Actinomadura rubteroloni: one gene and its partner. The protein of the gene in region 1 interacts with the protein of each later gene in a pairwise test. Links are inferred from orthologs where the notes say so. Each region holds a gene or a part of one and is shown on either strand. Other genes may lie near its edges.

The links. Proteins that work in one complex are often made in the same cells at the same time.
Region 2: the proteins of BTM25_RS19940 (region 1) and rlmB interact in binary tests that used the Escherichia coli proteins (3 or more experiments, as listed by UniProt). The link is inferred for Actinomadura rubteroloni from one-to-one orthologs.

The regions. Positions count from the first base shown.
Region 1 is NZ_MTBP01000002.1:1,833,583-1,838,444, forward strand. What follows is about bases 1,972-4,862. They hold BTM25_RS19940 (NAD(P)H-hydrate dehydratase), read right to left. Parts: upstream 4,208-4,862; coding sequence 2,735-4,207; downstream 1,972-2,734. Other genes in these bases: alr (alanine racemase), read right to left, coding at 1,972-2,677; BTM25_RS19945 (holo-ACP synthase), read right to left, coding at 4,211-4,582; BTM25_RS19950 (helix-turn-helix domain-containing protein), read left to right, coding at 4,749-4,862. Also shown: tRNA (adenosine(37)-N6)-threonylcarbamoyltransferase complex ATPase subunit type 1 TsaE, read right to left, coding at 1-455; BTM25_RS19930 (alpha/beta fold hydrolase), read right to left, coding at 457-1,554; more of alr, read right to left, coding at 1,547-1,971. UniProt on the Escherichia coli protein: Bifunctional enzyme that catalyzes the epimerization of the S- and R-forms of NAD(P)HX and the dehydration of the S-form of NAD(P)HX at the expense of ADP, which is converted to AMP.
Region 2 is NZ_MTBP01000001.1:45,387-48,255, reverse strand. It holds rlmB (23S rRNA (guanosine(2251)-2'-O)-methyltransferase RlmB), read left to right. Parts: upstream 1-907; coding sequence 908-1,831; downstream 1,832-2,869. Other genes in the region: BTM25_RS00215 (zinc-dependent alcohol dehydrogenase), read left to right, coding at 2,824-2,869; BTM25_RS00220 (HAD family hydrolase), read left to right, coding at 2,099-2,767; BTM25_RS00225 (hypothetical protein), read left to right, coding at 1,872-2,069; BTM25_RS00235 (Clp protease N-terminal domain-containing protein), read left to right, coding at 260-820; cysS (cysteine--tRNA ligase), read left to right, coding at 1-184. UniProt on the Escherichia coli protein: Specifically methylates the ribose of guanosine 2251 in 23S rRNA.

The DNA of each region.
Region 1 (4,862 bases):
CCGGCCCAGCGCTCCCCCACGCCGGTCAGCCGGACGACGCGTTCCTCGTCCGTCCCGGCGGGCCCGCGCGCGATCGTCACCTCCAGCCGGTCGTCGGCGAGACCTTCGGCGAGCCCCTCGCCCCACTCCACGACCGTGACGGCGTCGGCGAGGGACGCGTCGAGGTCCAGGTCGTCCAGCTCCGCGACGCCGCCGAGGCGGTAGGCGTCGGCGTGGACGAGCGCGGGACCGTCCCCGAGCGACGGATGCACCCGGGCGATCACGAACGTCGGCGACGTGATCGGCCCCCGCACGTTCAGCCCCTCGCCGATCCCCTGGGTGAGGGTCGTCTTGCCCGCGCCGAGGTCGCCGGTGAGGACGAGCAGGTCGCCCGCCCGCAGCAGCCCGGCCAGCCGGATCCCGAGCGCCCGCATGTCGGCGGCGGTCGGGACCGCCAGCGCCTCCGTCACGTCCATCTCACGCACTCCGCTCCTTCGGCTCGGCGAGCAGGCGCTCGGCCAGCCGCCGCACCGCCCCGGTCACCGCGCCCGGGAACTCCAGCGGCAGCACGTGCCCGGCCTCCTCGATCTCGATCAGCTCCGCGTCCAGCGCCGCCGCGACCGCCCGGCCGTGCGCGGCGGGGGTGAACCGGTCCGCCCCGGCGACGAGCACGACCGCCGGACGTCCGGCGACGACGGGCAGCGCCGCCGTCTTGTCGTGGTCCATCAGCGTCGGGTAGAACTCGGCGATCACGTCGATCGGCGTGCGGCGGATCATCTGCTCCACGAAGTCCACCACGGACGGGCTGACGTACCGGTCCGCGAAGGCCATCTTCCGCGTGACGAAGAACGCCAGGTCGGCGCCCGCGCCGCGCACCCGGTCCACGAGGTCGGCGCGGCGGCCGAGGCCGCGCAGCGTGCCCGGGGTGATCGGACGCAGCAGCTTCGCGAGCACCAGCGGCAGCCCGAGCGTCATCTCCTTCAGGTCCCCCGCCGACGTGTTGACCAGCACGACGCCCGCGACCTGCTCGGCGAACAGCGCGGGATGCGCGGCGGCCAGCGCCATGATCGTCATCGTGCCCATCGAGTGCCCGACGAGCAGTACCCGGCCGCCGGACGGGACGGTCGCGGCGAGCACGGCCGCCAGGTCCTCGCCGGTCTGGTCGATCGTGGCCGACAGCGGGTCCGCGCGGCCGGACCGGCCGTGGCTGCGCTGGTCCCAGTAGACGAACCGGACGCCGTCGCCGAGCTGGCGCGGCAGGTCCCGGCGCTGGTAGTGCCAGGTGTGCAGGTTCAGGCAGTAGCCGTGGCAGAAGACGATCGTGAGCGGCGCGTCGTCGGGGCCCTCGACCTCGACGTGCAGCGGCAGCCCGTCCGGCGCGAGCACCGGCACCGGCGTGCCGCGCCGCAGGCCGAACTCCTCCTCGGCGTCGGGGTCGGGGCGCAGCCGCACCCGGCCGACCGCGATCCGCCGCAGCCCGACCGCCGCGCCGATCCCGGCGGCGCCGGCGCCCGCGACCGCACCGGCCACGCCCAGTCTCCGGCGGCGGCTCCCCGCCGCGCGCTTGCTAGCCATCGGTCCCTCCGACGTAGACACGGGGCACCCGGAACCCGACGCGGGTGACGATCTCGTACGAGATGGTGCCGAGCGCGTCCGCCCAGTCCTGCGCGGTCGGCTCGCCCCGGTCGCCGGGTCCGAACAGGACCACCTCGTCGCCCGCCTCCAGGACATCGTCCCCGAGGTCGATGACGAACTGGTCCATGCACACGCGTCCGGCGATGCGGCGGCGGCGCCCGGCGGCGAGGACTTCCAGCAGGTTGGAGCCGTGCCGGGGCACGCCGTCGCCGTATCCGGCCGGGACGACCGCGAGAGTCGTCTCACGCTCGGTCACGAAAGTGTGGCCGTAGGACACGCCTGAGCCCGCCGGGACGCGCTTCACCAACGCGGCGTCGGCCGTCAGCGTCATCGCGGGCCGCAGCCCGAACCCGCCGCGCTCGGGGATCGGCGACAGTCCGTAGATCGCGATGCCCGGCCGGACGACGTCGAACCGCGCCTCGGGCAGCGTCAGCGTCGCCGCCGAGTTCGCCAGATGCCGCACCAGCCGCCGCCCGGCCGCCTTCTCGGCGTGCCCGGCCATGTCGGTGAACGCGGTGAGCTGCCGGGCGATCGACGGGTGCCCCGGCTCGTCCGCGCAGGCGAAGTGCGACATCACGCCGACGACCTCGACCGTCCCCGCCGCCTCGGCCGCGAGCACCGCGTCGACCAGCGCGGGCCAGCCGTCCGGGCCGGTGCCGCCGCGCGTCATGCCCGTGTCGGCCTTGAGGTGGACGCGGGCGGGACGGCCCGCGCGCGGCGCTGCGGCGGCCAGTTCGTCCAGCATCCACGCGGCGCCGACGACGAGGTCCACGTCCGCCGCGACGGCCTCGGCGTACGGCTCGCCCGGCACGCTCAGCCCGACCAGCACCGGCACGCCCGTGACCCCGGCCGAGCGCAGCGCGAGCGCCTCGGCGACCCTCGCGACGCCCAGCCAGGTCGCGCCGCCCGCCAGCGCCGCCCGCGCCACCGGGACCAGGCCGTGCCCGTACGCCTCGGCCTTGACCATCGCCATCACCTCGGCGCCCGCCGCGCGCTCGCGCAGCAGCGCCACGTTGCCGCGGACGGCGCCGAGGTCCACACGCGCCTGTGCAGGACTGCTCATGGTCCCCAGTGTGCCGTCCGAACGGCCATGTCAAGACATGTAGGGGTTACCTCGACGTCAGTCCAGGGTGCGGAACGCGTCCGGGATGGCCCGCAGCACGTCCTCCGCGCTGATCGGCGCCTCCCGGCCCTCCCGCCCGGACGCCAGCCGCGCCGCGAGCCCGTGCAGGTACGCGCCCGCCGCCGCGGCCTCCAGCGCCGCCATCCCGCCCGCCAGCAGCGCGCCGACCAGGCCGGACAGGACGTCGCCCGTCCCGGCGGTCGCCAGCCACGCCGTCCCGGTCGGGTTGACGCGGACGGGCCGGTCCAGCTCGGCGACCAGCGTCGTCGACCCCTTGAGCAGCACGGTCGCGCCGAGTTCCACGGCGGCGCGGCGGGCGTGCTCCAGCCGCCGCGCCTCGATCGCGTCGCGGTCGACCCGCAGCAGCCTTGCCAGCTCGCCCGCGTGCGGGGTCAGGACGGTCGGCACGTCGCGGCACAGCAGCGCGCGGCGCAGCGCGTCCGAGCGGGACACCGCGTTGAGGCCGTCGGCGTCCACGAGCACCGGGACGTCGGACGCCAGCACCGCCCCCACCAGCGCCTCGGCCCGCTCCCCGCCGCCGAGGCCCGGCCCGACGACCCACGCCTGGACGCGGCCGATCTCCGCCAGCACGTCCGGCCCCGGCTCGACCACGCGCGTCACCGTCTCCGGCCAGCGCTGCCGCACCAGCTCGACGGCGTGCGCGTCGGAGGCGAACCGCACCATGCCCGCGCCGCCGCGCACCGCGGCGCCCGCCGCGAGCACCGCCGCGCCCGGGAACGTTCCGCTGCCCGCGATGACGCCGACGACGCCGCGCCGGTACTTGTCGGACTCGGGTCCCGGCTCGGGCGGCCGGACGTCGTCGGGCCGCGCCGCCACCACGTCCGGGTCGGGCAGGTCGGCGCCGAGCCCGATGTCGACCAGCTCCACGACGCCGCAGTGCGCCGCGCCCGGGTCGATGATCAGGCCGGGCTTGTGGGTGCCGAACGTGACGGTCACGTCCGCGTGGACGGCCGTGCCCGCGACCGCGCCGGTGCTGGCGTCCACGCCGCTCGGGACGTCGCACGCCACGAGCGTCGCGGGCGCCGCCGACGCGCGCCGGGCCAGCGTCGCGTGCGGCTCGCGCAGCCCGCCGGACCCGCCGATGCCGGTCAGCCCGTCGATGACCAGGTCGGCGGTGTCGATCTCGCCGGTCGCGTCGGGGGGCAGGAGCCGTCCGCCCGCCGCGCGCAGCGCCGCCGCGCCGCCCTCGTGAACGGACGTCCCCGCGCGCAGCGCCACGACCCGTGCCCCGCGCCGCGCCAGCAGCGCGCCCGCGTAGAGGGTGTCGCCGCCGTTGGCGCCGCCGCCGACGAGCAGCACCACCCGCGCGCCGTACACGCGCGGCAGCAGCCGGGCGCAGACCGCCGCGAGCCCCGCCGCCGCACGCGCCATCAGCGTGCCGTCGGGCAGCCGCGCCATCAGGGCCTGCTCCGCCGCGCGGACCTTGTCCACCTCGTGCGCGTACCGCATGGCCTACCCCGCTCCCTGTGGATTCCGCGCCTCGGCGATCACGACCGCCGTGGCGATGCCGCCGTCGTGGCTGAGCGAGACGTGCCAGTCCGTCACGCCGCGTTCGGCCGCCGCCGCCGCGACCGTCCCGGTGACGTGCAGGACGGGCCGTCCGCCCGGCTCCCTGCGGATCTCGGCGTCGGTCCAGCGCAGCCCGCCGGGCGCGCCGAGGGCCTTGGCGAGCGCCTCCTTCGCGGCGAACCTGGCGGCCAGCGACCGGGCTGGCAGCACGCGCTCGTCCGCGGTGAACAGGCGCGCGAGCAGGCCGGGCGTCCGCCGCAGGGACGCCTCGAACCGCGCGATGTCCGCCACGTCGATGCCCACTCCCACGATCACATACCCAGGGTGCCACGATGATCACGTCCGTCACGGGGTTACTCGGGCGTCACGGTCACCGAGACCGTTCCCGGACGGTCCCGGACGCGCACTGGCCGCGTCCCTGCCAGTGCGCTACCGTCGATTTGCCCTGCAAGTTTCACCGCGCCCCCAGAGATCGGCAGCGATGAGTTCGTCCCGCGGTCCCACCGTCCGCCAGCGGCGGCTCGGCATCGAGCTGCGGCGCCTGCGGGAGGGGCGCTCGCTCACCGGGGACGAGGTCGCCGTCCGGCTGTCGTGG
Region 2 (2,869 bases), on another replicon or contig:
CGCCGAGAACGACCTGCGCCCCGTCGTGGACGCCCTGATCCGCGTCGCGCTCGACCAGCGGCAGGCCGCGCGGGCGCGCAAGGACTACGTCGCCGCCGACGGGATCCGCGACAGCCTCGCCGAGGCCGGGATCCTCATCGAGGACACCGCGCACGGGCCGCGCTGGGAGCTGAAGCGTTCCTGACGAACCGGGCGGGAACGGGTCCGGGGACGAGTACGGTCGGAGACCGGGACTCCCCCTACCCCGAGGCGGTGCGACGTGTTCGAGCGGTTCACCGGCCGCGCCCGCGCGGCGATCGCGGCGGCGCGGGACGAGGCGCGGCGGCTGCGGCACGACCATGTCGGCACCGAGCACCTGCTGCTGGGCCTGCTCGGTGCCGCCGACGATCCGGCCGCTGCGGCGCTGGCGGACGCGGGCGTGACGGCCGACGCCGCCCGCGCCCGCGTCGCCGAGCTGACGGCCCGCGCGGACGGCGGGACGGCCGGCGAGATCCCGTTCACCCCGCGCGCGAAGGCGGCGCTGGAGCTGGCGCTGCGGGAGGCGCGGCGGCTGGACGCCGAGTCGATCGACACCGGGCACGTCCTGCTCGGCGTGCTCCGGGAGGGCGCCGGACGCGGCGTCGCCGTCCTGACCGGCCTCGGCGCCGACCCGGCCGCCCTGCGCGCGGACCTGCTGGAGCGGTGCGGCGGGCCGCGCGCCGAGCCGTTCCTGCCGGGCGCGCGGCCGTCCACCGCCCGCCGCCTGGACGCCATCGAGCGGCGGCTGGAGAGCATCGAGACGCTCCTGGCGAGCGTCGTGGCCCGCATGGACCGGACGTGACGCCTCCGCGCGCCGCGTAAAATCGGAAGGTCCGCCCCCGAACCCGTGCGGGCGTCCGCCACCCGCAACCACATCCGAGGGACAGACATGGCCAAGCGCAAGGGCAAGGGACCGACCCCCAAGGCCGAGGACCGGCACTGGCACGCCAAGCGGCAGCGCGCCCGCGCCGTCAAGAGCGCCAAGCGCACCGGCACGCCGACGGCCGGGCCGACCGCGCCCGCGGCCCGTCCCGGCGACCGCGACCAGGTCCGCAAGAGCCGTCCGGCGGGCGCGCGGCGGGCCAACGGCGAGACGCCGGAGCTGGTCACCGGCCGCAACCCGGTGGTCGAGGCACTGCGCGCGGGCGTCCCGGGCAGCGCGCTGTACGTGTCGGAGGGCCGGGACGACCGCGTCCGCGAGGCGATCCAGATCGCGGCGGACCGGCGGATCCCGCTGATGGAGATCGGCCGCGCCGAACTGGACCGGCTGACCGACGGGGCCGTCCACCAGGGCCTCGCGCTCCAGGTCCGGCCGTACCGGTACGCGCACGCCGAGGACCTGCTGCGCGGCACCGCGCCGCTGATCGTCGCGGTGGACGGCATCACCGACCCGCGCAACCTCGGCGCGATCGTCCGGTCGGCGGCGGCGTTCGGCGCGAGCGGCGTCGTGGTGCCCGAGCGGCGCGCGGCCGGGGTGACGGCGGGCGCGTGGAAGGCGTCGGCGGGCACGCTCGCGGCGATCCCCGTCGCGCAGACGACGAACCTCGCGCGGCAGCTCAAGGCGTACCAGAAGGCCGGGTGCTTCGTGGCCGGGCTGGACGCGGCGGGCACCGTCCCGGTCGGGGAGATCGAGGTCGCCGACGGGCCGTTCGTGCTGGTCGTGGGCTCGGAGGGCAAGGGCATCGGACGCCTGGTCGCCGAGACGTGCGACCTGCTGGTCACGATCCCGATGCCGGGCGCGGCCGAGTCCCTGAACGCGGGCGTCGCGGCGGGGATCGCGCTGTACGAGGCCTCGCGGCTGCGGTCGTCCTGACCGCGCGTACGCTGGGAACGAGCAGAAGGGGGCACCCGAGATGGCATTGCGCCGCCCGTCGTTCCTGCCGTCGCTGGACGAGCTGGAGAACCAGGTGGAGGCACAGGCCGCCGCCCAGGCCCCGAGCAAGAGCGCGTACTTCGACCACCCGATCGCCAAGAACATCTTCTGGATCTCGCTGATCCTGGTGATCGTGTCGCACCTGGTCGCGCTGTCACTGTTCTTCTTCGTCGACTGATCCGCGCCACGGCGGGTAGGCGGTCCCGCGTGAAGGACGCAGTGATCTTCGACGTGGACGGCACGCTGGTCGACACCAACTACCTGCACGCGGTGAGCTGGTGGCAGGCCTTCCGGCAGCACGGGCACACGGTGCCGATGGCGTCCGTCCACCGGGCGGTCGGGATGGGGTCGGACAAGCTGCTCGACGCCGTCCTGCCCGCCGACCGGGACCGTTCGGCCGACGACGCGATGCGCTCGGGCCACTCCGCCCTCTACGCCCAGTACTGGGACCGTCTGGAGGCGTTCGCCGACGCGGGCGCGCTGCTGCGGCGCTGCGCGAGCCAGGGCAGCCGCGTGGTGCTGGCCAGTTCGGCGTCGGCCACCGAGATGGGCGCGCTGCGGCGGGCCCTGGACGCCGACGACGCGATCGACGCCATCGCCTCGTCCGCCGACGTCGAGGAGAGCAAGCCCGCGCCCGACCTGGTCGAGGTCGCGCTGAAGACGGCCGACGTCGGTGCGGAGCAGGCCGTGTTCGTCGGCGACGCCGTGTGGGACGTGCGGGCCTGCGTCCGGGCGGGCGTGCCGTGCGTCGGCGTCCTGTCGGGCGGGACGTCCCGCGCCGAGCTGATGGACGAGGGCGCCGTCGCCGTCTACGCCGATCCGGCGGAGCTGCTGCGGGAGTTCGACGCGAGCGTCCTGCACCGGACCATCGCTTAGCGCGGCGTTCGGGGGGTAGGCGCGGGGTTCCGCCGATCTTCCGGGAGGAACCGCTGATGAAGGCGCTGACCTGGCAGGGCAAGCGCGACGTGCGCGTGGAGG